2 linked regions of the Thalassoglobus sp. JC818 genome follow. The protein of the gene in region 1 binds, or shares a complex with, the protein of each later gene. Links are inferred from orthologs where the notes say so. Each region holds a gene or a part of one and is shown in the gene's direction. Other genes may lie near its edges. The genes, in order: hisF and hisH.

Region 1 (14,906 bases):
GAAACCATCCCCGTTTTGATCCACCCGCTCAAAGTTTCGTGACAGAAGATCAAGTGGCTTGGCCTCAGCTACAGAGAGGCGGGAATTCTGATCCGAATCAAGCTGGGCAAGAATCTTACCGACAATCGCCTCGACTGGTCCGATTGAAGTGAGGAGCTCGGGATCGACGGGAATCATGATGTCGTAATAGCCGAGCATCATTTCATCCCAAGACTGATCACCCCAATATACTGTCTTCGAAGGATCGGGATTTGCCAGATTTTTGTCTGAATTGTCAAAGAGTGCAGTGCAATGGAGTCTCGTTCCAGCCGGGAGTCGGCGTGGTTCGACGAGTCGATACTGAGTCTGCCAGTTGAAATCATACTCAGGGACATCGAGCAGAATCTCGCGGCTGCCGTCCGGGAACTCTGCTTCAAATCGGAAAGCTTGCCCACGCAAGTGCATGTGCGGAGACATTGAAAGCAACGTCACTTCGTCCGGGCTCTTTCCAGACTTCGCTTTGACTTCCTGATCAGCGAGATACGGCTTTAGCTCGAACTTGGTATTCCCGACATGAAGTGTTTTGACTTCGTAGCTCACGGAATCCGGTTCGGCGAAAATCAGGCCGACCTGACTGAGATCGGTTTCCTCAGTTCCTATTGGCGTGTAGTGCATTTCAAACCGCAACCATGAGCCCGCTGGAATCAGTTTGGCAGCGCCGGGAGGGAGAGCCTGAAGGCGTAACCCAGGAACGTAAGCGGTCAGGAACGAGTGTTCCCGAGTGTTTTTCCCTTTCGGATGAACGTAAACGATGATGTGGTGCACGACCAGGGGATTGCCCGGACGTGCTTCCATTCCAGTGACCCAGCGATCGTCTGTGATCTTCGGATCGACCCAGAAGTGTTGGTATTTAATGCCTTCCGGACCGACTTCGGCAGCGACCTCAAACGGTTCATCAGCCATCGGGACGACCATGTCCGGAGAATCTCCCAGCTGCCATCCCTCAACATAATCCAGAGGTTCCGGAAGTGCGCTCGGGTCACCTTCGGGAGCACCGTTGGCTACCCAAGTTGCGATCAGTTTCTTCTCTTCCGCACTGAGCCTGACATCATTGGAAAAGTGCCCGTACTCCGGATTTGCATGCCAGGGAGGCATTCGCTCTTCCTGAACGACCTCAGCAATCATTTCACCCCAGCCTGTGACGTCATCGAATGATTCCATCGAAAATGGAGCGACTTCACCTTCTCTGTGACATCCCACGCAGCGTTTCTGAAAGATGCGTGCAATCTGATTTGAGTAAGTCACCGACGAATTTTCGTTAGGTGTTTTGCGTCGACCAATAATGCATCCCAGTGCCTGAGTTTGAGAGACCGTCACCGTTTTTCCGTCCAACAGCTCCTGAATGGCGATCTTAGCGTCTTCACGAGTGGGAGCATTGCGGGTGATGCCGACGACGTATTGATCATCGACACGGCCGGAATATCGAATGATGCGGTTTTGATCGAGGACGAATACCTCAGGCGTCCGTGTCGCGCCAAACAGATCGGCGACTTCATTCGTCGCGTCTTTCAGGACCGGAAACGTGATCGCCTGATCTCGAACGGAAGCTGAGATATCACTCAGCGAGTCCTGAACATTCGAATTCACAGCGACAATCGCGAGATCCTCAACACCAAATTCTTCTTTCAGTTCGTTGAGTCGGTGCACATAAAGCTTGGCGAGCGGGCACTCTGTTCCGAGGAACGCGACCAGAACCACTTTAGAGTCGTTAAAGTCGTCAAGGGAATAAGTCTTCCCGCGATGGTCCTTCAAGGAAAAACTCTCGATTCGCTTTCCAAGCGACGCATCTTCCGCTGCCGCGTGCGACAGTGATGAACAGATCACAGCCACGATCGCAATCCCTCGCAAAACGAATGCTGAGGAGTGTTGAAGCAGTTGTAACGGTAATCGTGCGGAACAACTCGGCATAGGAACTCTCAATTCAAACAAGAATCGACTCGATTCGAACGTACAACAACGACGTGCAGCATCGTAAGTGAAATCCCCATTCACTGAGGAGACATTTTTAAGCGTCTGTATCTGAAAGTGTACCTGCCCGGCCGTTCAGAAGTTTCAAAAAACTACGGTTTGGGAGCAGCCTGCTGCTGAAATTCTTCACCTGTGTCTCGTCCCGATTCACCGAACATCTCGACGACATCGTTCACCATGATCGGTTTTGGCGAGACCAACAGCTCACCTGCTTCAACACCGTGTGTCTGACCTAGAAGCCTAGCTTGGCTCTCGACCAGATGAAAAACACGTTCTTTTCCGGGTGGAAATTGCGTCTGATAGGCTTTGACCGCTTCGATTTTCTGTTCCAGGCATCCGGAAATGTCGCTGACAAAAGCTCCGGGCTGCTCGGTCGACTTCATTGAACCGAATCCGAGCGGATACCAGATTTGTTGTTTCACTGTATGAACCGGCAAGTGGTCAAATTCCGCGTCCCATTTGGTGAGTCGTGAATAAAAAACTCCTGCATCGGTGATTTGCATCGCCTGCCAATGATCGGGGGAGGCCATCGGTGTCTTTTCGGCGATTCCTAAGACGATCGATGGTCGGTAGCGGCGAAAAACTTTTCCGAGTGCGACGCGTGACTCGTAATTGTCGAACAATTTTCGGTTCGGCAGATCGAGATTGATGCGGACTTGCACACCCAGAATTTCGGCAGCCCGTTCTGCTTCCGCCAGACGAACTTCCGGGCCGGGGCTTTTGGGTGTCGGTTCACCGTCCGTCAGATCGACGATGCCGACGCGGTAACCTTGCTTCACAAGACGCGCAAGGGTCCCACCGATGGCGATTTCGACATCATCGGGATGAGCACCGACAGCAATGACATCCAGCTTTTGCGAGCTAACCACGTTATTCATGCGACTCCTCAGAAGCACATTCAAAAAATGCCCGCAGAATTTTGACCAGTCGATGCGGATGGGTCAGAAACGGATAATGCCCGGAAGTGTGCATCCACTCTACATCGCAAGCTGGCAGACTTTTTTCCAACCGATCTTCTTCGCGATTGATGATCGCTCCGTCGCCCTCAGCTCTCAGCAACAAGATTCGTTTCTGGATGTGCGACACTTCCGCACTCAGATCCGTCGCATCAGCTGCCAGCATTCTTCGACAGTTCTCGCTGACTGAAACACGGTATGTTTCGCTGAGAAGGAATCCAAAACGGGTTTCGTCATATGGAGGAAACCAGGGACGATGGTTGGCCACTTGCGACGAAAGCCAGAGCGGAACTCGCCGAATCGAAAACGGAATCCACATTCCGGATCGGGCGAGAGCAGTTTCTGTCCAGTTAAGAGGACGATGTGCCCAGGCACTCTGGAGGACGACGTTTTTGAGGAATTCCGGACTATCGATCATCATTTTCATCGCAATCTGCGACGAAAACGTGGGCGCGTAGACGTCAACCGGTCCGCCGAACAAGTCCCGAATTGCCTCAGCATACGAAGCTGCCAATTCGGGGATGAGATTGCGTGCGGACGGAGTTCGTTCGAACTTCGGTTCGCTGAAAATCCACAGCTGCCGTTCTTCCCGTAAAAGCCACGCCAGCAAAGCATAGATCTTGGCCGAGCACCCTGAAGCTGGAAGCAACACGAGTGGCGGCCCCTGCCCGATTTGAGTTGCTGTGAGTTTCGACCGTCCGAGAGCGATCTCACCCTCGCGACGTTCTTCGAGAAATGCACGCACGACATCCTGCCAGTCCAGTGGAGTTGGACAAGGTTCTGAATCGATTGATTCGGGGGATGCGTTCGTGTGACTCGTTTCCGTCATGATTCCCGCTTATGCGTCGCCGATGAATCTGCACCCGATTTTCGGGGCCATTGTCGTTTCTCGACGAATTCTAGCCAATCGCGTCCGGGATGTCAGAAGGGACACGAAAAATTCACTGTTCGCACTTCGATTTCTCTAGAAACCATCGAAATCGACCGTTAGACTACGCGATTCAACATGCTGCCATCCACACCGTATTTGTGAGTGTCTCCGGCAGCCGTCCAATTATTGGAACCCTGAAAGCAAATGCCAAACTCACCTAACGCACAAAAAGCACTTCGTCAAAGCGAAAAACGTCGGTTGCACAATCGAAATCTTCGTTCTGCTCTCAGAACTATTGTCAAGAAAGCTCGGGCTGCTGCCGCAGAAGGTGGAGCTGATGCTGATGAAGCTGTCCGACTCGCGGTCAAGCGTCTCGATCAGGCTGCTTCTAAAGGGTTGATTCACAAGAACACCGCTTCACGCACGAAGTCACGACTCGTCGCACTGAAGAAAAAGTCCGCCAGCTAAGCGGCTTTTGTAAAACGCTCCACTTCGAGAGTGCTTCGCAGTTCGTCTCACTAGCGAACCGATACATCTCGGAAACACGTTAGAGCGTTTGCTGTCTCAGGAATCGAATCGATGATGATCGGACGGTTTCCGAGAACCGAGTCAGCGAAGAATGCAAAAAGGAACCCGATATGAATCGGGTTCCTTTTTTCGTGCGCTCTTATGGTTTCAGGCACGCTGCTCGATTCGAGCATACTCCGAAACCACCTTCGCGATTCAGAATTAACGCTGGCGAAAAGTCCCCTCACCGGTTACAGACCAGCGAGGGGAACGCCTCTTCATTCAGTCAAGCAGTGACTACTTAAGATTTCCCCAATCCTGGACGTCGACGCGTGCTCGGTCGCCGCAAATCTCGCGAATGCGGGAGATCAATGAGTAGGTCCGACCGGTCACGTCTGCTGCATCTCGCGATTCGAAATTCACGCGCAGCAGCGGTTCGTTGTTGGAAGCACGAATGTTGAACCACCAGTCGGGAGTGTAATTCTGAACTTCACGGTAGATCGTGCCAGTTGGATCGCCAGATTTGTCGATCGTGAAGACATCGTCGACTGTCGCGAACTCGGGCTTTCTCGGATGGAAAACGCTCACGCCATCGATGTCGAGGACGTAGCTGTTCTTCTCGTCGGTTCCATACTCCTTCTTGATCGTCGAGATGACTTCTGCACTCATTGCTTTCCAGTCACTGCACTCGACGCGGAGATTCACTTCGCCGCTGGCCGGCCAAGGCTTCAACTGACCCAAAAGCTGTGAACACTTCAGTCCGGTTTCGAGAAGCATGTCCCAGAACGTAACCAGCGCGAACAGACCTGAGTCGAGACAGTAAGTGTCGGGGAAGTTGTAGTGGGCTGAAGACTCTCCACCGAAGACAGCATCTGTTTTCGTGAGAGCAACTTTGGCAGCATCCTGTCCGACTCGACAGAGAATCGCTTTGCCGCCAGCAGCACGCACAGTTTCCGGAACGAGCCATGATGAAACGGCGGAATAAACGACCGATCCGTTGCCGCCATTCTTTTCGACCATCGCTTTGGCGAGAGCGGCAAGCAACACCGAGCCGGGAACGAATTGTCCCCATTCATCGACGAGGAACACTCGGTCGGCGTCTCCATCGAAGGCAGCTCCGAACTCAGCACCCTCTGCAACGACGGTCTCTTGCAGGAGTTTCACTGCTCCTGGCAAACCTGGATTCGAAGGTCGAGTTGGGAACGTTCCGTCAATCTGTTCTGCGACTGCCAGCAGTTCGACTTCGGCACCGATGGCTTTGAGAGCTCGGCTGAGCAGAGGACGAAAGAGCCCACCGACGCCGTTTCCGGGATCGAGGACGACTTTGCCTTTTGCGTCTTTCAAACGATTCGATCGGGTCAACGCAGCATCGACAAATCGAGACTGCAGATTCATCTTTCCGTTGGATGGAAACGGAGAACAAGTCGCAGCCGGAGTCGCTCCGTTGTCTGAGTCTTCTTCGTAGCGCGGAGCCATGTGATCGAGCGGTCGCAGAATATCGATACCGCCCGTTTCAGGACTCTTCATGACTGATTTAATGCCGTTGTACTGAGGCGGATTATGCGAAGCGGTGATCATTACACCGGCAACCGCGCCACAGATTCCTTCTCCAACTCCCCATTGAATCATGTCCGTCGTCGACAGTCCGCAAGCGATTGGCTCGCCCCCTTCGCTGGCGATTCCCTGAATCAGCGAGCTGTAAATCGCCGGGGAGGATGTTCGCCCATCGCGGCCCACCATGACCTTCGGAGCTGCGCCCGAAAGCTCTTTTTTCAAGCTCTGCGTGAGGTACTTTCCGGCGAGCCATGCCAGTTCTTCGTTGATCTGATTCGGGTAAACTCCGCGGACATCAGCTTTTCGCTCGAACATGGCGGGGTCGAACATGACACATAACTTTCTGAGCTGAAATGAAATGATGAAAGGATTGGAAGTCGCAGTATGAGAGTTGATCCTCCATCCGTCAATTTTGCTCTCTCGAAGAGAATCGCTACACTTTGTGTTTCGTCCAACTGCCGACATCAACGAACTGAAGAAAATGCTAGCGAAACGAATCATTCCTTGCCTCGACGTCCATGCGGGCCGTGTCGTGAAAGGAGTCAACTTTCTGAATCTCCGCGACGCTGGCGATCCGGTCGATGTCGCTTCACGCTACGAATCAGAAGGGGCAGATGAACTCGTATTCCTCGATATTACTGCCAGCCACGAAGAGCGAGACATCATTCTCGACGTCGTTCAACGGACGAGCGAAGTGATTTTCATGCCGCTCACAGTCGGCGGAGGAATTCGGACCCTCGAAGACATTCGGCGACTCCTCAGCGCAGGCTGCGATAAAGTTTCAATTAATAGCGCCGCTGTCAAAGATCCTGAATTCGTGAAAGAAGCTGCTCTCCGATTCGGAAGCCAGTGCATTGTCGTCAACATCGACCCCAAGCGAGTTCCAGTTGCCGGAGCTGAAGCGATTCCGGGAGTCCGCAAAGATCTCGCCGTGATTCCTCGCCCCGGCAGAGATGGGTCTGAAGAAGTCTACTGGGATGTTCATATCAATGGAGGCCGCAAGCCGACTGGTCTCGATGCGGTGAAATGGGCTCGTGAAGTTGAAGAACTCGGTGCCGGCGAAATTGTGCTGACAAGCATGGACGCCGATGGCACGAAAGATGGCTTTGACATCGAAATCACCAAGGCTGTTTCAGATGCCGTCGGAATCCCGGTGATTGCCAGCGGAGGCGCAGGACATCCCTCGCATCTGTACGAAGCTGTCACTGCAGGAGGTGCCAGCGCAGCTTTGGCTGCCAGCATTTTCCACTACGGTGAGTATTCGATCGACGAAACCAAACAATACCTTCAGGAACGCAACGTTCCCGTGAGACGAATTCCTCTCTCGACAAAAAGCGAGTGAAGTCAATAACTCGCTTGCAGAGAAATTCACAGTATTTCGGTCAGAGAATTGACCAACCTCAAGAGGCTCATCATGTCCCAATCAATGACCGCCAAACAGATTCTCGAACGTCAGTTTCTGGAAATGCGCTGTGGGCTCCTCGATCTCGCAGCTGCATTCGATCGAATTTCACGAGCGGAAGGGGCGTCGGAAGTTGCTGACGATGAACAGATGAAGCTTCTCGCAAAGGGGCTGGAAGTCGTCGCGGATTCCGAAGGCCAGCGAGCAGAACGTCTCCAGTTACTCTTCAGTGACGAGTACGTGGAAGGCTGGAATCGCTGAACTCCGATCTCTGATTGATTCGACGTCGGACTCATTCTGCGAATTCACCGTGAAGAATCGCGTGTGAGGGTCGACAGTCGCGTCCTCGGCTGAAAGACTTCTGACAGCTGACGTAACTCTGAAATTGCACATTCTTCGTACATTCTTCACTGGGAGAAATCCAGACGATGGCTCGTTTGCTTTTACTGACAATTGTCACAGGAGTTCTACTCCTCAGTCTCATGCTGGTGAGTTTGCCCGGCGAGACTTCTGTCTCTCTCGAAGACACTCCTCCCACAGCTAAAGGACTCGTTTTCCACGACAAGAACGGAAACGGCGTAGCTGATCCCGGTGAACCGGGGCTGGAAGGCGTTCGCGTATCGAATGGTTCCGATATCGTCGCGACCAATTCAGAAGGCCGGTACGAGTTGCCGATTTCGAGTGACACGACTCTCTTCGTGATCAAGCCACGAAACTGGCGGACTCCGCTCAACGAACTGAACCTGCCACAGTTTTACTATCACCACAAACCGATCGGGTCCCCAAAGTCTAAGTATCCAGGAGTTCTCCCGACGGGCCCACTGCCAAAGTCCGTGGACTTTGCGATGACGCCTCAGGAAGAGCCTGAGAACTTTAAAGCAATCATGTTCGGGGATACCCAACCTCGAAACCAGAAAGAAGTCGATTACATCGCCCATGACGTGATCGAAGAACTGATCGGAACAGATGCAGCCTTCGGCGTCACACTCGGAGATATCGTGTTCAATGATCTGGGTGTGATGCCTGCGATGAATAAAACCGTCGCGCTGCTCGGCATTCCGTGGTACAACGTCGTCGGAAATCACGACATCAACATGGACGCCCCCAGCCGAAAGCTTGCAAACGAAACCTTTGAGCATTTTTACGGTCCGTCGTACTACTCATTCGACTATGGTCCTGTGCACTTTATCGTCGTCGACGACATCGAATGGGTTGTCCCGCAAGGCGACGGTCGCTCCACATACCGCGGCGGAATTGGCCCGGAACAACTGAAGTTCATTGAGACCGACCTCGCACAGATTCCTGAAGACCAGATGGTCGTGCTCATGATGCACATTCCGATCATTGGTGTGCATGATCGCCACGACCTCTATCGACTTATCGAACAACGTCCGCTTTGCATCTCAATCTCCGGTCATACGCATCATCATGAGCACGTCTGGATCACCGACGTTGACGGTTGGAACGGACCAAAACCGCATCACCACATCATTAACGTCACTGTGTGCGGCAGCTGGTGGAGAGGAACACCAGATGAACGCGGAATTCCTCACGCCACCATGGCCGACGGTGCTCCGAACGGATACTCCATCCTGAACTTCGACGGGAACGATTACAAACTCGACTACTACGCCGCCAGTCGTGGATCGAACTACCAGATGGAAATGGATGCTCCCGAAGTCGTGACTCCCGACAATTCACACGAATCGCTCGTCTACGCGAACGTCTTCAACGGCGACCAGCACACCACAGTCAAGATGCGAGTCGCCGATGGAGAGTGGATCGAAATGGACCACGCTCGCGAAATTGATCCGAAGTACTTGCGAACTTATCAGTCCGAGTTGAAGATCCTCGAAAAGAACGCTGGCTTGTTTACAGAAATCCCGCAGCCGAAAGCTTCGACTCACCTCTGGAAAGCGAATCTGCCTGCTTCACTCCCACTCGGAACTCACCGAATTCACATTCAGGCTGTTGATCGACATGGTCGCCAGTTCGATGACTCTCGAATCATCCGAGTTGAAGAGTAAGCCTATCTGCCTCATTCAGTAAGCTTTAGAAACTTGAAAGGGCGACCGAGTTCCACGGTCGCCCTTTCTGCATGAATACCTGCAAGACGTTTTCAGGTCGTGCCCAAATCAGTGACGTTCTCGCTAGATAAAAACACCGCTGGTGAATTGGTCAGCCAATGAATGCGATCAAAGCAGGTGTCAGGAGCGTGATGAGAATGAGAGCAAGCGGATAAGCGGTCGCATAGCTCGTCGCTGGCCGACTCGAATCGACCGTCGAAGTAATCGCCCCCAGCCCCGGAGTGGAAGTCATCGCTCCGCAGATTCCGCCGAGTGCTTCTAACCATCCGATCTTGAACAGTCGGCGAGCCATGACCACTCCCACAATCAGCGGAACGGTGACGACGCAAATCGAAACCAGACACAAGACCAGCCCGTATTGTGCAATCACCGATACAAATTTCTGCCCGGCACTCGCACCAGCTTGAGCGAGGAACAGCGCCAGTCCAACTTCTCCCAGCAACAACTTGGCGGCGGGCGGAATACGAACTGCCAATGGACCGATTTTTCGAACGCGTCCCAGAATCAGCCCGACGATGAGCGGTCCTCCCGCCATTCCGAGAGTGATCGATAAATCGCCAAAGCCAAACCGAACCTGCCCCAGTAAAATACCAAGGCTCAGCCCTGCGACGAGCGAAATCAGATCCGTCTCATCAAGCGTCCGCTCACGATGGCCTGCAAACCGGACAAACTCAGAAATTGCTTCCGGCTCTCCAATCACGGTCAGTGCATCTCCGAAGTAAATCTCATCCTTCGGGCTGGGAACAAATTCAATCTCCTGCCGAAAGACTCGCGTCACCGTGATTCCCATTCGGCTGCGAAGATGAAGCTGTTCGAGAGTTTTTCCGACCACCTCACTGGAAGTCACGACAACACGTCGCCGCTGACGATCAGTGTCTCTTATGTAGTCGCCGCTTTCGGTTGATTGCCCGAGAACTTCAACAATCCCTCCCAGTCGGTTCGCTCCACCCACGATCAGAACCTTCTGACCAGCCTCAAAAACAAAATCTCCTTTCAAGGGCTGTAAACGTCCATCGACGAGTACTCGAGAAATCTGGCACTTGGAGTTCGACAATGACGTCACCTGGCTGGGTCGTTTACCGATGACAGCGGGGTTGGAGATCTCCACGAGCACGTTGGAAATTGCGCCATCACCTGAAGCTTGTGTGTCATCAGATTTCTGCAACTCCTCCGAGTTGATGAACTGCTTGGCAATCAACTGAATGAAAACGATCACACAGATCACGCCAAAGGGATAAGCGATTCCAAAACCGACAGCTGCTTTGGAACCGGGAGGAAGCGAATCGATCGCCGCAGCGAGGGCTGGAGTACTGGTCAACGCTCCGGCAAAGAGCCCACCGGCAAGATCTGCTTTCAAACTGAAAACCTGAGCCAAGAACCACGTCGTGAGCCCACCCGAGAGAATCATCGCGCCTGCCATCAGCGACAACGACTTCCCCTGTGAGAACAGGACTTGGAAGAAACTCGACCCGGCTCCGATTCCCAGGCAGTAGACGAAGAGCACAACACCGATTTGGCCGGCTGTCTCAGGCACGCGGAATCCAAAATGCCCAGCGACGAGGGCAACGAACACGACTCCCGATGTCCCCAGCGAGATTCCTCGCAGACTCACTTTGCCGAACAGCAAACCGAGACCGACAACAACCAGCAGAGAGAGAAGTTGCTGCGTCGACTCGTCCATGATCGTTTAACCTTCGATGCTACAGACTCATTTGAACAGAGCGAGCGTTCATCTGAACCACGGAGCGTGATTCATTGCACAGTCAGCAAACTACCGACAATCGTCGGTGAGTTGCTACTCCGTTCACCTGTAAAATGAACCGGATCAACCATCTTTGATTAACGAGAGCCAGCAACCCCTCACCGGCATCGCACTTCATCGAAGTCGAAGCACTAAGATTGAAATGGAAAGGCAATGGCGGTTAGGTCTCACTCCAGCCGGTGAGTCGTAAGAAGAAGAGAAGCAACTCATCGCTTGAGCTTGTTTAAGCTCGTATATCGAATTGCTTTCGAAGCACATCGCAGCAGCATTGCGGCATCGTTGTGAGTGACCGCCGTTCAAATTATTCGGTCGCTGTTGCCACGTTCTCAGCGGAAGCAGTTGGGATCGTTTCGAGGATTCCGCGAATCTGGTCGGCGAGCATCACTGCCGCTGAACCGTTGATGTGAAGCCCGTCGAACGTGTATTCCTCTGCGAGCTCTCCCTCTCCATTCAGAAAAGGACTGATATCGACAACGTGAACTTTTGAAGAAGTCTCGTTCACTTCGTTAATGAGCTCAGCAAGAGCTCCGACTTCCGCCTGTTCTGGAGGATGAATTCTCGGATGTGTCCGCACGATTTGTTCGTGATAAATCCGCGAATTGATCGGGAAGCACGGGACAAGAATGATCTCAAAATCTTTGTTGGCCAGCATTGTGAGCATCGACCGAAACTGCTGCTTCACTTCTTCAACATCTCTTCCGCCCTGAAAGTCGTTGATCCCACCATTCACGATGACGCAGCGAGGACGGCAGTCGACAATCTCTGAGAGTCGACGCTGAATTTCTGCCAGCACCGCTCCATTAACGGCACGATTTCTAACTTCGCTTCCCAGCAGTTCGTGCCATTCGACGAAATCGAGTTGGCTGTCTCCGACGACGACAATGTCTCCCTCTGAAACCGGTGAGCACTCAAAGAAGCTTTCTCGATTCGTCGCGTAGCCTGCTTTTCGATCGACTTTGGTCAGTTTTGCCTGCAGCCAGTTCACTCCGCCGAGCATCAAAAAGAGACTGAATCCACCAGCGAGGAGCAACATGTTCAGGCTTAAGGACAGCAATGGCCAGATATTGCGATTCGTTAGCTTCGGTCGCTCGGACGGAGTCGGAGCATTCTGTGAGCCCTCAGAACGCTGATTCACCCGTTCATCCATTTCACGAAGCAGCTGGATATCGCGCTCGATATCAGCAATTTCGGCGAGTACGGGATGTTCAGGGGAATCGATCTCAGTTCGTTCCACGGCCTACCGAGTCCTTCTTTCGTCGACGCAGCGAGTGTGCGAGAAGTGTTTTTGCCCGTAGAAGTGAAATGCTTGCGCACATCCCGAACCCCTGGCCTGATCCCGGACTCTGAACGCTAGCTCGAGAACCTGGAGAGAGTGCGTAATTTGTCACAATTTTGCGAAAAATGACCGGGTGCTAAGCCTCACTCTCCCAAGCTGTGTCTCAAACGGTCGAATCGTCCCATTCTGGACGCGTTACAGCCTCGATCCGGGTGCGGATTCGGGTTGACCCCTATGAGAGATTTGGATAACTCACCGAGACAGTTTGACACTCCCACATCATGGACGATGGATGTCTGATATGCCTTCGAAGGAATCTCGCCAGCTTGCCGCCGCAAAATCTTTCTGGACTCATCTCGCTGAGCACGTCAATGCAGCGTTTTCGATCCGGCTTTGGGACGGAACTGAGATTCCCCTCGGAGATTCTGTGATCCCCGGCCGGGCAGTCTCGATTTCCAGCCCGGGCGTTGTGACATCACTGATCCGGCGACCGACACTCGACAATCTGGCTCGCCACTTCGCACTCAAGCACATCGATTTTCACGGTGCTGATCTCTACACCTTTCTCGCCGATCTCCGCACAAAACACTCACGGCGAAACCTCAAAGGCATCAGCAAGTGGAAAGCCATCAAATCGCTGTTCCCGTTCATCCTGGGAACTGCGGAATCGACCGATGTCGACCACTGCTATGCAGGTGACGAACTTGGGCTTCACCGAGAACAAGCTGAGAACAAAGACTTCATCCAATTTCACTACGACTTGAGCAACGAGTTTTACTCGCTGTTTCTCGATCCAGAAATGGTTTACTCGTGTGCGTATTTCACTGACTGGTCGAACTCGCTCGAGCAGGCTCAGCACGACAAGCTCGACATGATCTGCCGTAAGCTGATGCTGCAGCCGGGAGAAACATTTCTCGACATTGGCTGCGGCTGGGGTGCTCTCGTCTGTCATGCAGCCAAAGAGTACGGCGTGAAAGCCCACGGAATCACACTCTCAGAAGAGCAACTCGCTTTCGCGAATAACAAAATCCAATCACTCGGGCTCGAAGATCGCGTTACGGTTGAGCTCAAAGACTACGCCCACCTGACCGGGACTTACGACAAGATTGCCAGCATCGGAATGGTCGAGCACGTTGGCATCGACAACATGGGTCTATACATGCAGACGGTCAACAAGCTGCTGCCGGACAACGGATTGTTCCTCTGTCACGGAATCACACGGCCTGCGAAAGCAACTCAAAAGCAGTTCCGCAAAATGCGTCCCGAACGTCGGCTGCTCGCGAAATACATTTTCCCAGGCGGTGAACTCGATCACATCGGGCACATGCTGCAATCGATGGAAGCCCACAAATTCGAAGTTCACGATGTCGAAGGATGGCGAGATCACTACGCTTTAACCTGCAAACTGTGGTGTCAGAAACTCTCCCAACACGAGCAGCAAGCCATCGAAATGATCGGTGAAGAACGTTACCGCATGTGGTTGTTGTACCTCGCCGGCGTCTCGTTCGCTTTGGGAGATGGATCGGCATGTATCTACCAGACGATCGGCAGAAAGCGCGCATCGAAAGGCATCTCAGGTATGCCATCCACTCGCGAGCACTTGTACAAACCGAAGACTGCTAATCACTCGCAGGTTGAGCGCCGGGCGGCTTAACTCTGCTGATGTATTCCGCCTGAAACACACAGCGAAGTTGATCATTCACTCATAAAACAATCTGATGGAGTCGCCGTTTTCAGAGGTGTCCAGTTTTGCTCGACTGGCAGGTCCCAAGGTGATCAAAGCACGCACAATGTCAAAGTCATTCGCGCTGGTCATCGGCTTGCTCATCGTTGTGTTCGCCCAGAACCTCTCTGGGCAGGAGCCTCCACCTGACAGCAACTTCTTGCTGCCGGAACTCCCTCAAGTTCCTGTTCAAGTTGATGAAGTCTTTGCCGAACCATCGTCGTCGATTGTTGCATCGCCTCCGTTTGAAAACCTCAGACGTTTTCAAGGACGCTTCAACACGAATGACACTTCCTTCGGGATTGGAACCGACCTCTATTCAGCTCCGGACTTTGAGGGCGGGCTAATTGTTGTCGGAGACAACGTCGCCATGAAGATTGGTGGCTATGTCAAAGCGGACTTCATCTACGACTTCTCTCCAATCGACTCGATGGACTCCTTCATCACGACGAGTATTCCGGTCGGAGCCCCTCCCCGGACGAATACTCGATTCCATGCGCGTCAAACGCGGATGAGCTTCGATACTCGCTGGGCATCGAACGAACGATTGATCCAGATCTACGTCGAAGGCGACTTCTTTGGAGACGGTTCGACGTTTCGACTGCGACACGCTTACGGGGAAGTTGGACCGCTGCTCGTCGGGAAAACCTGGACGACGTTCACAGATGTCAGCGCCTTTCCTTCGACTCTCGATTTCGAAGGCTCAGTCTCGAGCGTCAATCGACGCCAGGCGCTCGCGCGCTGGACAACTGGTCTGCCCG
Region 2 (14,708 bases), on another replicon or contig:
TCATCAACAGCGAACCCCGACTCGCAGTCGAGGAGGGTCTTTCGATCCGCCAGCTGTCGATACACTTCGAGTGTTTCTCGTACGGTCTCCGTCGACGATCCATCCAGACAACAGGCGACGAGATCGGCCGTTCGAACCAAGTCGATCAGAGCAGGAGGGACGACGTTCTCGGCGATTGCCGGAGTGTCGATGAGTTGAAACTGGACTCCACTCACGGTTGCGAGACCCGGAATTGGTTCGCGTGTGGAATAGGGATAATCGGCGACGACCGGAGTGGCGTTGGTCGCTTCCTTGAGGATGCGGCTTTTCCCGGTGTTCGGAGCACCGATGAGAACAACTGTCCCGCAGCCCTGACGTGGGAAACGAGAACTCTTGTGCGCGGAATTGCGTGTTCCCAAGCTTTGAACTTCGGCACGAAGCTCTTTAAGTCGCGAGCGGATGGCACCCTGGATTCGGTCTGTCCCTTTGTGCTTGGGGATGACTCGGAGCATTTCTTCGAGAGCTTGCAGACGCTCACGAGGAGTCGAAGCATGGCGGAAGGCTGCTTCTGCTTTGTAGTACTGGGGAGTGAGGTTAGCGGCCATCAAAACTCCCGAACAGGCAAGGTTAACCCGTTCACTCAACACTCAATAACAATATTGGCTGGCCCGGAAATTTCGAAGATCGCGGATCATCGAGTCGAGGGTGAAGGATGATTTTCACCCAAGACTCTGATGACTGCGCGACTTGTAAACACAGCTTGTTTCCATCAATTCAGTGCTTAACGGAAACAGGTAATGTTTAGTTGACTTTGATTAACTCAACTTCGAAATGCAATGTGGCTCCCCCGGGGATTGTTGGAGGTGAACCTTGTGGGCCGTATCCCAAATCGCTTGGGATTTCGAGTTCGATCGCTCCACCTTCCTGAACCAGTTGCAGTCCTTCTGTCCAGCCTTTGATGACTCCACTCAACGGGAATGTGGCTGCTCGGCCACTGCGGTAGGAGCTGTCAAATTCTGTTCCATCATCGAGCCAGCCGCGATAGTGGCAAGTGACTGTTGAGTTCCGGTTAGGCTTTCGCCCCTTTCCTTCTTTGATGATGCGGTACTTGAGACCGGATGGAGTCGCTCGGAAGTCTCCCCGCTCTTCGGCAGAGACAAGCGAAACCGTTTGCTGATTCGCAGCTGGATCACCGCTCGGGCTGACAACATCAAAGTTGCGGTCGTCTTCTGAAGACTTCGCTGCAAAGTCATCCGGGCCAGCGACGCAACCGGCCAGCATCAGGGCGGTCATCAAAGAGCATGAACATGCAGTTGTGATATCGAATCGCATGTGACGTTGATTCCTTCATTGTCATTCATGGTAGATGGAGAAACTCGAAATCGATCATGGTAATCCGCCGCACAGCTTCAGTGTTTCGTGCGACTGGATCACCAACGCTGAGGTGTACTTAGACGATTATTTACTTCTCAGCGAACATCCAAGAGTTCGACTTCGAAGTGCAGAGTTGCTGATGGTGGAATGACGGGAGGAGCACCACGATCGCCGTAGCCGAGTTCCGAAGGAATCTCGAGTTCGATCTTGCCGCCTTCCTTGAGAAGCTGAAGACCTTCGGTCCAACCCTTAATCACACCACCCAGCGGAAATGTGGCAGGTTCCCCACGGTCGTAGGAGCTGTCGAAGACGTTGCCGTTGTCGAGCCATCCTTTGTAGTGACAGACGACAGTGCTTGCGGCAGTCGGTTGAGCGCCTTCGCCGGGTTCGATGATCCGGTATTTCAGTCCGCTCTCCGTTGTCTTGAGTTCTTCTTTTTCCGCCGGCATGGGGTCTTCACTTTCCTTTTTAGGGGTGTCGGTTTCTCGATGCAGATCACCGGCAGCGAAGACGGCGTAATGCTTCAAGCTCAGAAATTTGTTGAGTGCGTTGTTGACGTCTTCTGTTGTCAACGCGGCGATTTCTTCTTCCTGTTTTGCGTAAAACTCCATCGTTCGATCGAGATACGCTGTGTTCGTCAGAGTTGTTGCCAGTTGACGATCGTCGGAACGATCAACAGTTTGTCGCTCCAGATAGCCGTTCTGGGCTGCTTCCAGTTCTTCGGCGGTGACTCCCTTCTCGAGAAGGAGTTCAATCTCTTCTTCAATGGCATCTTCAACCTTGGACATGTTGTCAGGATTGGTGATGGCATAGACAAGCAGAGTCGTGCGAGGATCGATCGATGAACCTCGAAGGATTGAGCCAACTCCGTAGGAGAGCCCGTCTTTCTGGCGGACTCGATCTCCGAGCCGTGATGAGAGTCCACTACTTCCGAGGACGTAGTTGCCCATGACCAGAGCAGGGTAGTTTGGATCATCGTCGGTGATCGGGAAGAGTGTTCCGGCGAGGTAAGTCGCATTTTCTTTCCCCGGAATCAGGATTTCTTCACGACCTCCGTGAACGTCGACAGCTTCTGGACGACCGACTCGTTCGAATGGATAATCTGATGTCCAGTCGGCGAGAATCTCTTCAACCAGAGGTTGAACCTCTGAGATTTCAAAGTCGCCGACGATTGAGACTTCACCGTTGGTTCCGTTGAGGAAGTCTTTGTAGAGACGTTTGATCTCGTCGAGCTCTGTCGCTTTCAGCCGTTCAATTTCTTCTTCGATCGTCGGTGTGTAGCGAACGTCATCAGCCGCGTAGTCCTTGCTAAGTGCGCGAGAGACAGCAACACGAGCGAGGGCTGTGGGGTCGGTGAGTTGTTGTTCGTAGCTGGCGACTTTCGCGTTGCGAATGAGTTCGAGTTCTGACTCTGGCAGCGAGGGGTTTCGAACGATGTCTTTGAACAGTTTGAGAACTTCGGGAAGGAATTCACGTCGAGTTTCGATCGAGAAGTTGATCAGTCCCGGAATTCCAGAACCGGACAGCTTGGCTTTATTCTCATCAAGTGCGTCCTGAATCTCTTGTCGGCTGAGCGACTCTGTCCCGCGAGTCATCAGTGTTGGAAGGAGTTCTGCAGCTGTAGCCAGTCCCTTGAGTGAGTCTGTGTCTCCGTAGCGGAAATTGAACTCGAGGACGACCGCTTCGCCTCGCGTTTTCTTAGGGAGAAATGCTGCTTTCACCCCAGTCGGAAGGTCGACTCGGGAGGTGCGAGACTCGATGTTCGCTGGCGACACATCAAATGCTTCACCAGCTGCGACCGCCTCGCGACCTTGGTAGTCGCCGATCATTTCTGCCAGTTCCGGAGTTTGCGGAACGGTGACTCGTTCTGGCTCTTCGGTCGGGATGAAGAGTCCAGCAGTTCTGTTATTTTGTTGCAGGTACTTCGCTGCGACGCGCTGCACGTCTTCCGGAGTGACTTTCTCGAGTCGATCCCGGTACAGGAACATCAAACGCCAGTCACCTTGTGCTGCCCATTCGCTGAGTTGAACCGCGAGTCTACTGCTGTCGGTGAGCGACATTTCCCAAGTCTTCAGCCAGTAGCGTTTCGCGCGTTCGACTTCTTCTTCGGTCACTCCATCTGTCCCGATGGACTCTGTGATCTCGAGAAGTTTGGAAAGCACATCTCGCGGGTCAACTCCCGGGGAAGCTTCTGCCATCAACCGCAGAACGCCTGGATCGTGCAGAGCGTAGGCAGCTCCAGAGATGCTCGCTGCGAGTTTGGACTCAACGAGTCCGGTGTAGAGTCGTCCGGAAGGGGACGATGTCAGAATGTGTTCGAGTGTATCGATCGCGACATAGTCAGGATGAGCACCTGAGCAGATGTGATAGACCGCTGCGGCCAGTCCAACGTCTCCGACGCGGCGAAGCGTGACGAGTCTTTCTCCGTCTTGGGCAGGCTCTTCAGTATACGTGTCTTCAAGAACTCGGTCAGGCCGAGGGATCGAACCGAATCGCTCATCAATTTCCTTCAGGGCAACTTCCGGATCGAATGCTCCAGCGACGATCACCATTACGTTGTCGGGCTGGTAATACTTCCGATAGAAACGCTGCAGCGATTCGACGGGAACACGCTCAATATCGGCGCGGTTTCCAATTGTCGACTGACCGTAGTTGTGCCATTCGAACGAAGTCGACATGACTTTCTGTCCGAGGATTCGACTTGGCGAGTTTTCGCCTGATTCGAACTCGTTGCGAACGACCGTCATCTCTGATTTAAGGTCTTCACCTTTGACGAAGCTGTTGACGAGACGATCTGCTTCCAGCTGGATCGCGAACTTCAGATTCTCTTCGCTGGCGGGGAGCGTTTCGTAGTAGTTCGTTCGATCGAGCCACGTCGTTCCGTTGAACTGGGCTCCGTGTTCTTTGAGCACTTTTGGAATGTTCGGATGGTCCGGAGTTCCCTTGAATAACATGTGCTCAAGCAAGTGAGCCATGCCTGCTTCGCCGTATCCTTCGTGACGCGAGCCGACGAAAACTGTCATGTTGACTGTGACTTGAGGTTTCGAAGGATCAGGGAAGAGAAGCACCCGGACTCCGTTCTCAAGCTGGTACTCAGTGATTCCCTCCACTGAGGTGATTTCTTCAGCGCCAGTGACAATTTGTTGTCCTGATATCATCATAATCATCCCTGAAATGAAGAAGCACAATCCGTTTCGGAACATGATGGGAGTCCTCGTAGCCGATTGAGAATGGAAGCCGTCTCGCAGGCGGATGAGCGAATTGAGTGTCTCATGATTCAATTCCTGCTGATACTAACAGCGAGGCCTGGATTTGCAAACTCTTCAACAGTCGAGTGTTGCATGCGATAGATGGACTGCGGACGCTTTTCTTTGCACGGCGATCCGCCGTCATTTGGGCCACGATGATCTTTGACGTTTTGGCTTGGTGTGGCAATAGGAAGACTGGGGAAACCAATGTGTCAGGGATGACTTTTCGTTCTGACTCCGGGGCGAATTGGCTGGTTCCGATTTCGGGGGAGAGCATCACTGTCTTCGAACAGACAAAAGGTCGATGAAGTGCGCATCGGCCGCCTTTCATTGCTGAAGCAAATCCCGGAACTCCGCATGGACCTTGAGTGTCACTCCAGCTCGAACGACCTTCGATCGCAAATTGTCGATGTGTTGACCGAGGAAGCATCCCAAGCTTCGAGTGGACCGGTCCGCAGAATGCTTCTTCGTTCTGCGTGTGAAGTCATCGAGACTCAAATTTTTGATCGCGAGATCCACTCGCCAGCTCAGAGGGCAAGCAAGGCGGGGGGCCTTATCGAAAATCGCACGATCCTCCGCGTTCAGTGAAGTGAGCTTCGGTTGTCTCGATTTCGAGGTTGGAATCGAAAATTGCCGATGGGTTTCTCAGTCTGAAGCTTTGGTGCAATGCATAGGTTTGGGGGATCGTTCCATCACTTTCTTTATGAGTGAGTCGAGCGATCTGAACAAGCCTCTGTCAATTCGGAACGGTCTTCACCTCGCGTTTCCGGTTCACCCATTTCTGTTTATGAGGCGATATTGAGAGTTCCTTGAGGGCCAGTCCTGGAATGAGAATTTGAGGCAATCGGCCAAGTCACTTGTGATCGCTGATGGGTTGTTGCTCCAGTGAGGATTTATTCCAGATTGTGAGAAACTTGTTAAGTCTCTGATGCCCGGGGCAAAAAACGAAAAGTGCAGCGCAGCATGGAATTGGGCTCAATTCAATCCGGCAGAATCTCGAAATAGTATCGGTCTGGTCACACCTCGTTAGCGGGTGCCTGGCTGGTGAATATGACGAGTCAGGAATCCGGGGAATCTTCTTCCATAGCTCATTTTTTTATTGACAATTTGCGACGATCCGAGAGAATCTGGAGGACTGAAAGAGAGCGTTTTCAATCCCCTAACCTCTGTCCCTGTGTCGTCATTCTGAAGGCCGAATGAGTCGGACCTGCTGACGCAAATTGCTTATCCAAGGGACTGGAAAAATGGAATTGGTGGGTGGAGAGAGTACGGATTGACCGTCGCGGATGCGTTCATTTCAGTATGAAGATGGTCATTCGAGTGTTTCAAAAAGTTTTCATGTCGTGAAGTCGGTATGAAGAGGGTTTGAAATGCGGCCAGTAGATCAGACGGGATTTTGGTGTCGAGGTTCGCAGTCTTGCGAGCGGCACCACCCCGATTGAATGTTTTGATTCCGTTGCGTTCGACTTGATTGTTTCGAAGATTTCTCAAGAAATCAGATTCGAGGCATCGGTCTGCGGCAACAGTCCATGGTCTGAATCAATGATTCGGAGTGTGGGTTTCCAGACGATCGTTCCGTCCTGCGGAAGAGATTCGTCTGTGTTCGAGATTAGTTGATCGCGGGGATTCCATTTTCCTCGCGGATTTGTGATTCGACCTGACGGAGGAATCTCCGTCGAATCACGTTGAGATTGTGGAATTTGGTAGAGACGACACGGACTTTTCCGCGCGTCATTGTTGAAAAGTCACTCATTGACAGAGATGAGGGGAGATTGGTTTATGGAGTTTTCCTTCGAGGTTGACCCAGAGGTTGACATCGCACTTGGCATTGAATCCGCTTACAGCGACGATGGAGCTGAGTTCGAAGAGGGTGTCGAGGAATTTGACATTTGCGGGTACGATCCGCTTACTCCAACTGAGGCGAAACCTGGTTCCGAAGATAAAGTCAAAATGTTGGCCGCACGTTACTCCGCTGGAGTTCCACTGTGGCACGACAGTGACTGCTATGATCATGGTCCAGACCTTCAAAATGCTCTGACCGATTCCGACGTCAGCGGAGTTGACGAGTTGGATGAACTTGAGATCGAAGAAGAGTAATTTTTTCGAAAGTGCTGAAGTTCGATGAAATCATCAACCGAATTTTCACAAGTTGTGAAAATTCGGTTTTTTGTTTGCCCCTGTCCGGTTTCTCTGTGTCTCTCAATCGAAGCATGATTCGAGAGTTAGCTGGCTGAACTCAATTCGGGGCATTCAGAAAACCACGACAGGCAGATTCATGATTGGAATTATCGATTACGGGATGGGCAACCTGCGAAGCGTCCAAAAGGCCTTCGAGTTTCTGGGAGTCCATGCGCAAATCGTGAGTCGTCCGAGCGAGTTGGACCAGTACCACGGATTGATTCTGCCGGGAGTCGGGGCATTTCGAGATGCGATTCAGGAAATCCGTCAGAAGGACTTTCCGTCTGCTCTCCGTGATTCTGTCGATTCCGGAAAGCCGCTTCTCGGAATTTGTTTGGGACTGCAGCTTCTCTTCGAAACGAGCTACGAAGATGGAGAATATGAAGGCTTGGGATTAATCGACGGGGATGTCGTTCGGTTTCAGAATGAGCCGGAACTCAAGATTCCCCACATGGGCTGGAATGCTGTGGATACCGTTCAGACCCATCCGTTGTTGGAAGGAATCTCAACGGAATCGCATTTCTATTTTGTGCACAGTTTTTTCGTCCGTCCCAGCGATCGAGTGACCGTCATCGGGGAGACGACTCATGGAACTCAGACCTTTGCTTCAATCGTAGCAAAGGGAAACCTGATGGCGACTCAGTTTCATCCGGAGAAAAGTCAGCGGGTCGGATTGCAACTCCTGAGAAACTATGCCAATCTCGTTGAAGAATCTGCGACAATTCGGAGTTGAATGTCGGTGATCAGTTTTCAGTTTTGCGGAGTGAACTCTTGAACCATTTGCTGCGAATTGGATGTCTCGGACTTTTGGTCGACACAATTTTCACTTCCGCCGTCTTTGCTCATCCCGGACATGGTGCGGTCTCTTCCGAAAGCACCGCGCATTACATCATCGAACCAGTCCATGGTGGATGGATCGTTGGATTGTTGCTGCTCGTCGTGGGCTGGGCTGTTTTCTTTCGAAAGAAGCCCGCTAAGAAGTACGCCCGCCAAACTGTGCGTGGCACTCAGCATCCGCGAGACCGATTCCATCAATAGACGATCGATGCTTTACCCCATCGGAGCGATGTGAGGGGCTGATGCTTTGCCCTCATTCTGTGGCTATCGTTTCAGTTCGAGTTCCCTGATCGGATGAGAGTCAGCGAGCCCAGGTCGATTCCCTTTTCACCGGCCAATGAGTTTATTTTGACGCGAATTGGATAAACCCCAGCTTCGAGGTCGTACTCATCAATCTCGAGAGTCGCCCAGCTCGATTTGTCCTGGTAGTTCGTTGAGTACAAATAGTCCGGTTTGGGAACGAGCGGTGGATCGAAGGCTTTGGGAATGTTAACGGCGGTTGTCTGATCGCCGATTTCGATGCGAAGTTGACTTCCAACGCTTTCAAGCGGACAGGTGTATTCGAGGCTGATTGAATATCGTCCAGCTTCTGTCACTTCGATGGTCCACTCTGGATAAGCGTCCGTGTTTGTCCAATCAGTGATCCAGCTGTTGGCATACCCGGCCGAAGTGTCGCCGGTGTAGCGAATCCCTTCTCCAACGTCCGGGATCAAGAAGGCTTCATTCGCCGGGAGCCGAAAAGCATTCCGGGAGGGATGACCCACTGGAATGCGCACATCATCGAGCGAATCGAGATCGATCGTCGATCGCCATTTGAGGTAGCTTTCACGGAGTTGTGTGACCACTTCGGGATGGAATGCAGCGACGTTTTTCTGCTGGCCTGGATCGGAAACCATGTCGTACAGCTTCCAATGCTGAGAGTCGGCCGATGCTCCCTGAATTGTGGCTCTCCACTGATTCGTTCTGACGGCTGCACGAAAGTGTTTGGGGCGAGTCATTCGATACATATCGGTAAAGATCGTCCGGCTCGGCCATTCGGACGGGGAAGTCGAATCGGTCAGGAGCGGAACGAGAGATGTTCCGTTGAGTCGCTCTCGAACTTCTTCAGGCACTTCAACGCTGCAGAATTCTGCGAGTGTGGGCAGCAAGTCGAGATGTGAAGCGATTGGCTCCACCATGGTTCCGGATGAAATGACATCTGGATAGCGGACCAGGAGCGGGACGCGCGATCCGCCTTCGTCGATCGACGCTTTGCGTCCTTTCATTCCCGCGTTGAACCGATCCGAGTTGGCCCCGTTGTCAGTCAGGAACAGAACTATTGTCTCGTCTGCGGAAGTTTCATCGAGGGCGGCGATCAGTCTCCCGAAATTGTCATCAATGTTCGCGACCATGGCGTAAGCACATTGCGCTTTGGTGTCGAGCCCCATCTTGTTGAAGCGATTCCAATACTCATCCGGAACGCGCCAAGGTGAGTGAGGGGTGTTGTAAGCGACATAGCAAAGCCAAGGTTCGTCATCGTCTGTCTGAATGAACTTGATGGCTTCATCAGTCAGAAAGTCAGTGATGTAGCCCTGTCCCTGAATCTCTTCTCCGTTGTGCTCAAGCGGTGGATCGAAATAGGTGTTCCAGTGACCGGCGCAGAATCCGATAAACGTCTCGAAACCCTGTCCATTCGGGTGCATTGGCATGTGTCGTCCGTTGTGCCATTTCCCAAAGCACGCGGTCCGATAGCCAGCGTCTCGGAAGAGTTCGGCAATTGTGACTTCCTCTGGACGTACGTTTTCGAACCCTCGGGTGACTCCACTCACTCCGGTTCTCAAGTGGTCTCGTCCGGTGAGAAGACTCGCTCGCGTTGGGGCGCACACCGGGCTGACGAAGAACCGTTCAAATTGTGCTCCCGAACGAGCGAAGTCGTCGAGATTCGGAGTCTGAAGGTGCGGATTCCCATGTAAACTGAGATCGCCATATCCCTGATCATCAGTCATGACAATCAGCACGTTCGGATGCTTTGTCGCTGCCCAGCACAGATTGCTGAGAAGCAAAGCGGCTCCAGCGATGGCGAATGGCGTCCTCACGAAATTCGCAAAGTTGAACGCGCTTTGTTTATGCATGAGCACATTCTGAGTTTGTTTTACGGGCTTTTGGAATGATGAGTTCATGTGAGTTCGCGAAGACCGTTTCGAAGCATGCTCTGGCATTGCGACGTCTTCCAATTCAGGGAACAACCGTGTTGGAACGATTGAGATGGGTAAATTATCGAATTTGGCTTTTGTGTGTTGCTGATTCTGATTGCTTCAGTCGGTTCCGTCAAACTCGCAGGAAGATTGGTTTAACGTGATCAATCGTGCGAACCGTTAATTTCATTCCATCTTCGAAGAGGCACGGAACCGTCAGGAATTGACTCGATCGGCGACACAATCGCGGCATTTGATGGCATTGGTTTCTCCTGGATGTGATTGTCGAAGAATGATTGATGCGGTTCATTGTCGGTCGTGACGACCTGTTCCGTTCTGCTCTCCGCCAACGGCAGTGAGCTGATTTGTGCTCTATGAGTATTTCCGATCGTGAAATTTTTCTCTCCAAACTTCCGCAACTCGCTTCTCAACCGTTCGATCACCGCTGCCCGGCAGTCGTGGGTCGGGGGTGGACTGTCGCAACAGGTGACGAGAACCCGGCTCTTTCTGAAGAAGCAGCTTTGGGTTTGGCCGATCATCGCTGTGATCTTGTTGTTCGGAATTGGTGTCTTCGTACAGTCCGCGATCGAGCAGACCATGAAGGCCAATCTCAGCGCCGGGTTGACGGCGTTTCGAGATCTTCAGGCAGAGATGCTCATCAGTTGGCTGCGTGTTCAGGAATCAAATGCTCAAGCTGAGGCGAATGACCTCGATGTTCGTCAGCACATCTACGAGCTGATCAAAACCGATCCCAGTGAGAAAGCGGATGCTGAGACACTGGCTCGAATTAGAAATGAGCTGACGAAAGAAGTCTCCGCTCTCCTTTCTTCTCATGCGTATGACGGATACTTCGTCGCAAATCGAGATCACGAGATCATCGCCAGTTCGGATCAAGAATTGGTCGGTCAGAAGAATGTTCTGGAATACGACAAATTTCTGGATCGAATTTTCGACGGAGAAGCGACCGTCACTCCTCCGTTTCCCAGCGTTGTTCGAATGGATACCGAGCAAGGTGAGTTGAGAACCGGACAACCGGTGATGTACGCAGCTGCTCCGGTTCGTGATGACAGCTTTCAAGTTGTGGGTGCGCTCGCTTTGCGGATTCGACCCGACGAAGAGTTCACTCGCATCCTTCAGTTGGGACAGGTTGGAGAGACCGGGGAAACATACGCTTTCAATCGCGATGGAATGTTGGTTTCGAACAGTCGTTTCGATGACGAGTTGATTTTGCTGGGGCTGATCCCCGACGAAGCGGATTCAAAATCGATCCTCAGACTGCTGGTTCGTGACCCTGGCGGAAACATGACGACAGGTTATCGTCCCAATCAGCGACGCTCCAAGCTTCCGATGACGTTTATGGTGCGAGATGCGATCGCTGGGAATACCGGTGTAAATGTCGACGGATACAATGACTACCGTGGCGTTCCCGTCGTGGGTGCGTGGACTTGGATTCCGAACTACGACATTGGCGTGGCTGTTGAAGTCGATGTCGCTCAGTCTTACCGTCCGCTGTTTATTCTCAAGCAGACGTTTTGGGGGCTGTACACATTGCTGGCACTCGCTGCCATCGCCATCTTCATCTTTACTGTGATTGTGGCCAAGCTGCAGCGAAAAGCACAGGCGGCAGCGATCGAAGCGCAACAACTCGGTCAATACACACTCGAAGAAAGAATCGGCTCGGGAGCGATGGGGGAAGTCTATAAAGGGTTCCACTCAATGCTTCGCAGACCGACGGCGGTGAAGTTGCTCAACCCGGAAATCGTCAACGACACTTCCGTCGCTCGCTTCGAACGTGAAGTTCAAATTACATGCAAGCTCAACAATCCGCACACCATTGCGATTTACGATTACGGTCGGACACCGGAAGGCGTGTTTTACTACGCGATGGAGTATCTCAGCGGAATTGACCTTCAGAAGTTGGTCGAATCTTACGGTCCACTGAATGAGTCTCGAGTCCTTCAAATTCTGGACCAGATTTGCAGTTCACTTTACGAAGCTCACTCGCTGGGACTGGTGCATCGAGACATTAAACCCGCCAACCTGATGCTGAACCGTCGCGGCGGGGTTCCCGACGTCGTTAAAGTTTTAGACTTCGGTCTGGTCAAAGCGGTTGATGATGACAAGCAGTTCAAAATGACTACTGCGGATTCGTTGACTGGAACTCCACTCTATATGTCACCGGAAGCCATTCAAGCTCCTGCGACTGTGGACGCACGGAGTGATCTGTATGCAGTGGGAGCGGTTGGCTATTACCTGCTGACGGGAAGACCGGTTTTCCAGGCCCGAAATCTCGTCGAACTGTGCAACTTGCATGTGACTGAGGCGCCAGTTGCTCCTTCAGAATTCACTGGGGAGACAATCACCGATCAACTCGAGAGCGCACTGTTGAGTTGTCTGGAAAAGTCTCCCGCGAAACGACCACAGACAGCCCGAGATCTGTCGATGCTGCTTCGCCGTTCGCCACTATTTCAAGATTGGACGTTCGAAGACGCGGACGCCTGGTGGGGGAAATTCGAACGCGGAATCCGCCCTGATCGTCCTTCTGCCTCGCAGTCGTCGACGAAGAAACAAGGCGAAGCGACTTCAAGTGCGAAAGATACTTCTCGCACAGATTCGGGAGATGACGATCCGCCGTCGTCGATGGATCGAACGATCATTCAGTAATGTCGATCAACAAGAATTCTTCTACGAATTCGAATCGCTCTTCTCTTCTTGAGGTTGATCGAGCACGACACGAACTGTCGCAGCTTTGATGATCTTGTGCAGTTTCTCCGTCCCGTCGGTGAGCCAGCCGATCGGGTTTCCACGGTTTGCCATTTTCGGTTTTCCGCCGTTGGAAATGGGAGTTGGCCCGTAAAAGATGCAGAACGCATTCGCTGGCGGCCAGTAGCCGAGTTCACCGATCCCAAAATCGGCTCGAGCATCCGGTTCGGGATCACAGGCAACGGGCGTCTGGAAATAGATTTCGTCTCCCCACCAGTTTGCTTTGGCTTCAAGAGGAAGTGCTTTGGCGATGGCCTGAGCTGTCTCGCTGTCGTTGAGTTCCGCTCGTAGCGTGACGTTGTTCAGCACGATTCGAATCGGTGTGGGCATCGATGACATCTCCTAGCAGAGTTTGTTGTCGCTGATTCTTGCTCGAAGGACTTCTCTGCTTCAATGTTGGTTGCGGACGTGCGAAATAAATCGATAGCCTAACAGATCGTCGACGTTTCAAGAGTCTGTTCGTTCGAAACGATTCCAGTCCGCGTAGACTCATCTGATCACGGCAATTCGGGAAACACACCTTTCTCCAGGAAGATACACATGAAAAACATGACCTGTGGCTTGTTCACCTTGGTCACGGCAGTGTTCAGTGTTGCAGTTCCCTGTTCTGCATTTCTCTTTTCTGCGGGGCTGACGATGGCGGACGAGCCGCTTCCGGTTCTGTATCAGGACGACTTCGAAGGTGGCGCCGACCGATGGTCTCCCACAGATGACTCGAAGTGGAAAATCACGGCAGAAGATGGAGATCACGTTTATCATCTTCTCGGCAAGAGTGACTATGCTCCTCCGCACCGGAGTCCACACAGTATTTCGTTGCTGAAAAATCTGTCTGTGAGTGACTTCGTCATCACCGCAAAAGTAAAGACTCTGCAATCTTCGCGAGCCCATCGAGACATGTGTCTCTTTTTCGGGTATCAGGATCCGTCGCATTTCTATTACGTGCACCTTGGCGAGAAAACTGATCCGCACGCCAATCAGATTTTCATCGTCAATAATGCCCCTCGCGTGAAGATTAGCGAACAGGTCAATAGTGGGACTCCCTGGAAAGACGACACCTGGCACACTGTGAAACTCGTTCGCAATGTGGATGATGGATTGATCGAGGTCTATTTTGACGACATGAGTTCGCCTCAAATGGTGGCTCACGATCAAACGTTTCAATGGGGGCAGATTGGGCTCGGATCTTTTGACGACTTCGGAATGTGGAACGACCTGGAAGTTCGCGGTCGAAAAGCTGTTCGTGACTCAGATCAGTAAACTCAAACGCTCAACGCCATCTGAATTGTCATTGCTTCATTCATCATCCTGATTCAATCGAAACAAGGAATAACCAATGGTTAAAACTGCCTCCACAATGCTGCCTCTCGGCAATGCAGCCCCCGATTTTTCACTTCCGAACGTCGACGGGAAGGACGTCTCCCTGAACGACTTCGCAGGTAAGCCGCTGCTGGTGATGTTCATTTGCAATCACTGCCCGTTTGTCGTCCACCTGCGTTCTGCTCTGGCTGAGTTTACCTCGGAGTACCAGATGAAAGGGCTAAGCGTTGTTGGCATCAGCGCCAATGATGTCTCGACACATCCGCAGGATGGTCCGGAAGAAATGAAAGCTGAAGCGAAGTCAGCCGGGTACACGTTTCCCTATCTCTACGATGAAACTCAGGAAGTCGCCAAAGCGTATCACGCTGCCTGCACACCGGACTTCTTTCTCTTCGACAGTGATCACAAGCTGGTCTATCGAGGACAGTTCGACGACAGTCGCCCGCAATCGGACATTCCGATTACTGGTCAAGACTTGAAGGCTGCCTGCGATGCTCTTCTGGCGGGTGAGCCCATTCAAGAGGATCAGAAGCCAAGCATCGGATGCAATATCAAGTGGCGTGAAGGAAATGCTCCCGCTTACTTCGGGGGATAACACTCCGCCGCTGCAGCACATCTCAGCAGCGATTTGAGCTCGAAGATGTGACTTTGTGAATCGCTCGTCCGAGCCAACATGCAAGAGGTACTTTCCTCATTGGTTGTTGGCGCGGACGCGTTCATTTTGGGGCGTCGATTTGGTCAGAATCTGTCTCGTCGCTGGCCGATTCTGCTTCCAAGCGTTGAGAGACGATTGGTTCGATCGACTGCTTCCAGAATTCTGCGAGTTTGCGTTCACCAG

What was found.
Region 2: the proteins of hisF (region 1) and hisH are in contact, whole or in part, in a crystal structure (PDB 6RU0), measured with the Thermotoga maritima proteins. The link is inferred for Thalassoglobus sp. JC818 from one-to-one orthologs. Residues at the interface, in WP_004080486.1 of Thermotoga maritima: Met1, Leu2, Ala3, Arg5, Ser40, Glu41, Asp45, Glu46, Ala70, Glu71, Ile73, Asp74, Ile75, Pro76, Phe77, Asp98, Lys99, Ser122, Gln123, Glu161, Thr195, Leu196, Asn247, Arg249, Glu251; in WP_004080484.1 of Thermotoga maritima: Asn15, Arg18, Arg22, Arg117, Leu118, Pro119, His120, Met121, Gly122, Trp123, Asn124, Asn134, Gly135, Tyr136, Tyr138, Val140, Tyr158, Glu180, Lys181, Ser182, Ser183, Lys184, Ile185.

The regions. Positions count from the first base shown.
Region 1 is NZ_JBFEFI010000012.1:37,643-52,548, reverse strand. Bases 5,356-8,306 are described here. They hold hisF (imidazole glycerol phosphate synthase subunit HisF), read left to right. Parts: upstream 5,356-6,376; coding sequence 6,377-7,237; downstream 7,238-8,306. Other genes in these bases: AB1L42_RS21590 (calcineurin-like phosphoesterase family protein), read left to right, coding at 7,726-8,306; AB1L42_RS21595 (hypothetical protein), read left to right, coding at 7,310-7,558; AB1L42_RS21605 (hypothetical protein), read right to left, coding at 5,356-6,225. Outside these bases: AB1L42_RS21625 (redoxin domain-containing protein), read right to left, coding at 1-1,947; AB1L42_RS21620 (PIG-L family deacetylase), read right to left, coding at 2,100-2,885; AB1L42_RS21615 (hypothetical protein), read right to left, coding at 2,878-3,792; rpsT (30S ribosomal protein S20), read left to right, coding at 4,039-4,302; more of AB1L42_RS21605, read right to left, coding at 4,639-5,355; more of AB1L42_RS21590, read left to right, coding at 8,307-9,324; AB1L42_RS21585 (TrkA C-terminal domain-containing protein), read right to left, coding at 9,476-11,065; AB1L42_RS21580 (GDSL-type esterase/lipase family protein), read right to left, coding at 11,448-12,380; AB1L42_RS21575 (cyclopropane-fatty-acyl-phospholipid synthase family protein), read left to right, coding at 12,715-14,076; AB1L42_RS21570 (DcaP family trimeric outer membrane transporter), read left to right, coding at 14,213-14,906.
Region 2 is NZ_JBFEFI010000004.1:18,826-33,533, reverse strand. What follows is about bases 5,942-8,694. They hold hisH (imidazole glycerol phosphate synthase subunit HisH), read left to right. Parts: upstream 5,942-6,876; coding sequence 6,877-7,512; downstream 7,513-8,694. Other genes in these bases: AB1L42_RS11235 (sulfatase-like hydrolase/transferase), read right to left, coding at 7,889-8,694; AB1L42_RS11240 (hypothetical protein), read left to right, coding at 7,551-7,817; AB1L42_RS11250 (hypothetical protein), read left to right, coding at 6,381-6,698. In the rest of the region: AB1L42_RS11265 (TGS domain-containing protein), read right to left, coding at 1-584; AB1L42_RS11260 (FKBP-type peptidyl-prolyl cis-trans isomerase), read right to left, coding at 781-1,311; AB1L42_RS11255 (insulinase family protein), read right to left, coding at 1,449-4,514; more of AB1L42_RS11235, read right to left, coding at 8,695-9,727; AB1L42_RS11230 (serine/threonine protein kinase), read left to right, coding at 10,181-12,454; AB1L42_RS11225 (cyclophilin-like fold protein), read right to left, coding at 12,476-12,883; AB1L42_RS11220 (hypothetical protein), read left to right, coding at 13,094-13,810; AB1L42_RS11215 (thioredoxin family protein), read left to right, coding at 13,887-14,465; AB1L42_RS11210 (SGNH/GDSL hydrolase family protein), read right to left, coding at 14,587-14,708. UniProt on the Escherichia coli protein: IGPS catalyzes the conversion of PRFAR and glutamine to IGP, AICAR and glutamate. The HisH subunit catalyzes the hydrolysis of glutamine to glutamate and ammonia as part of the synthesis of IGP and AICAR.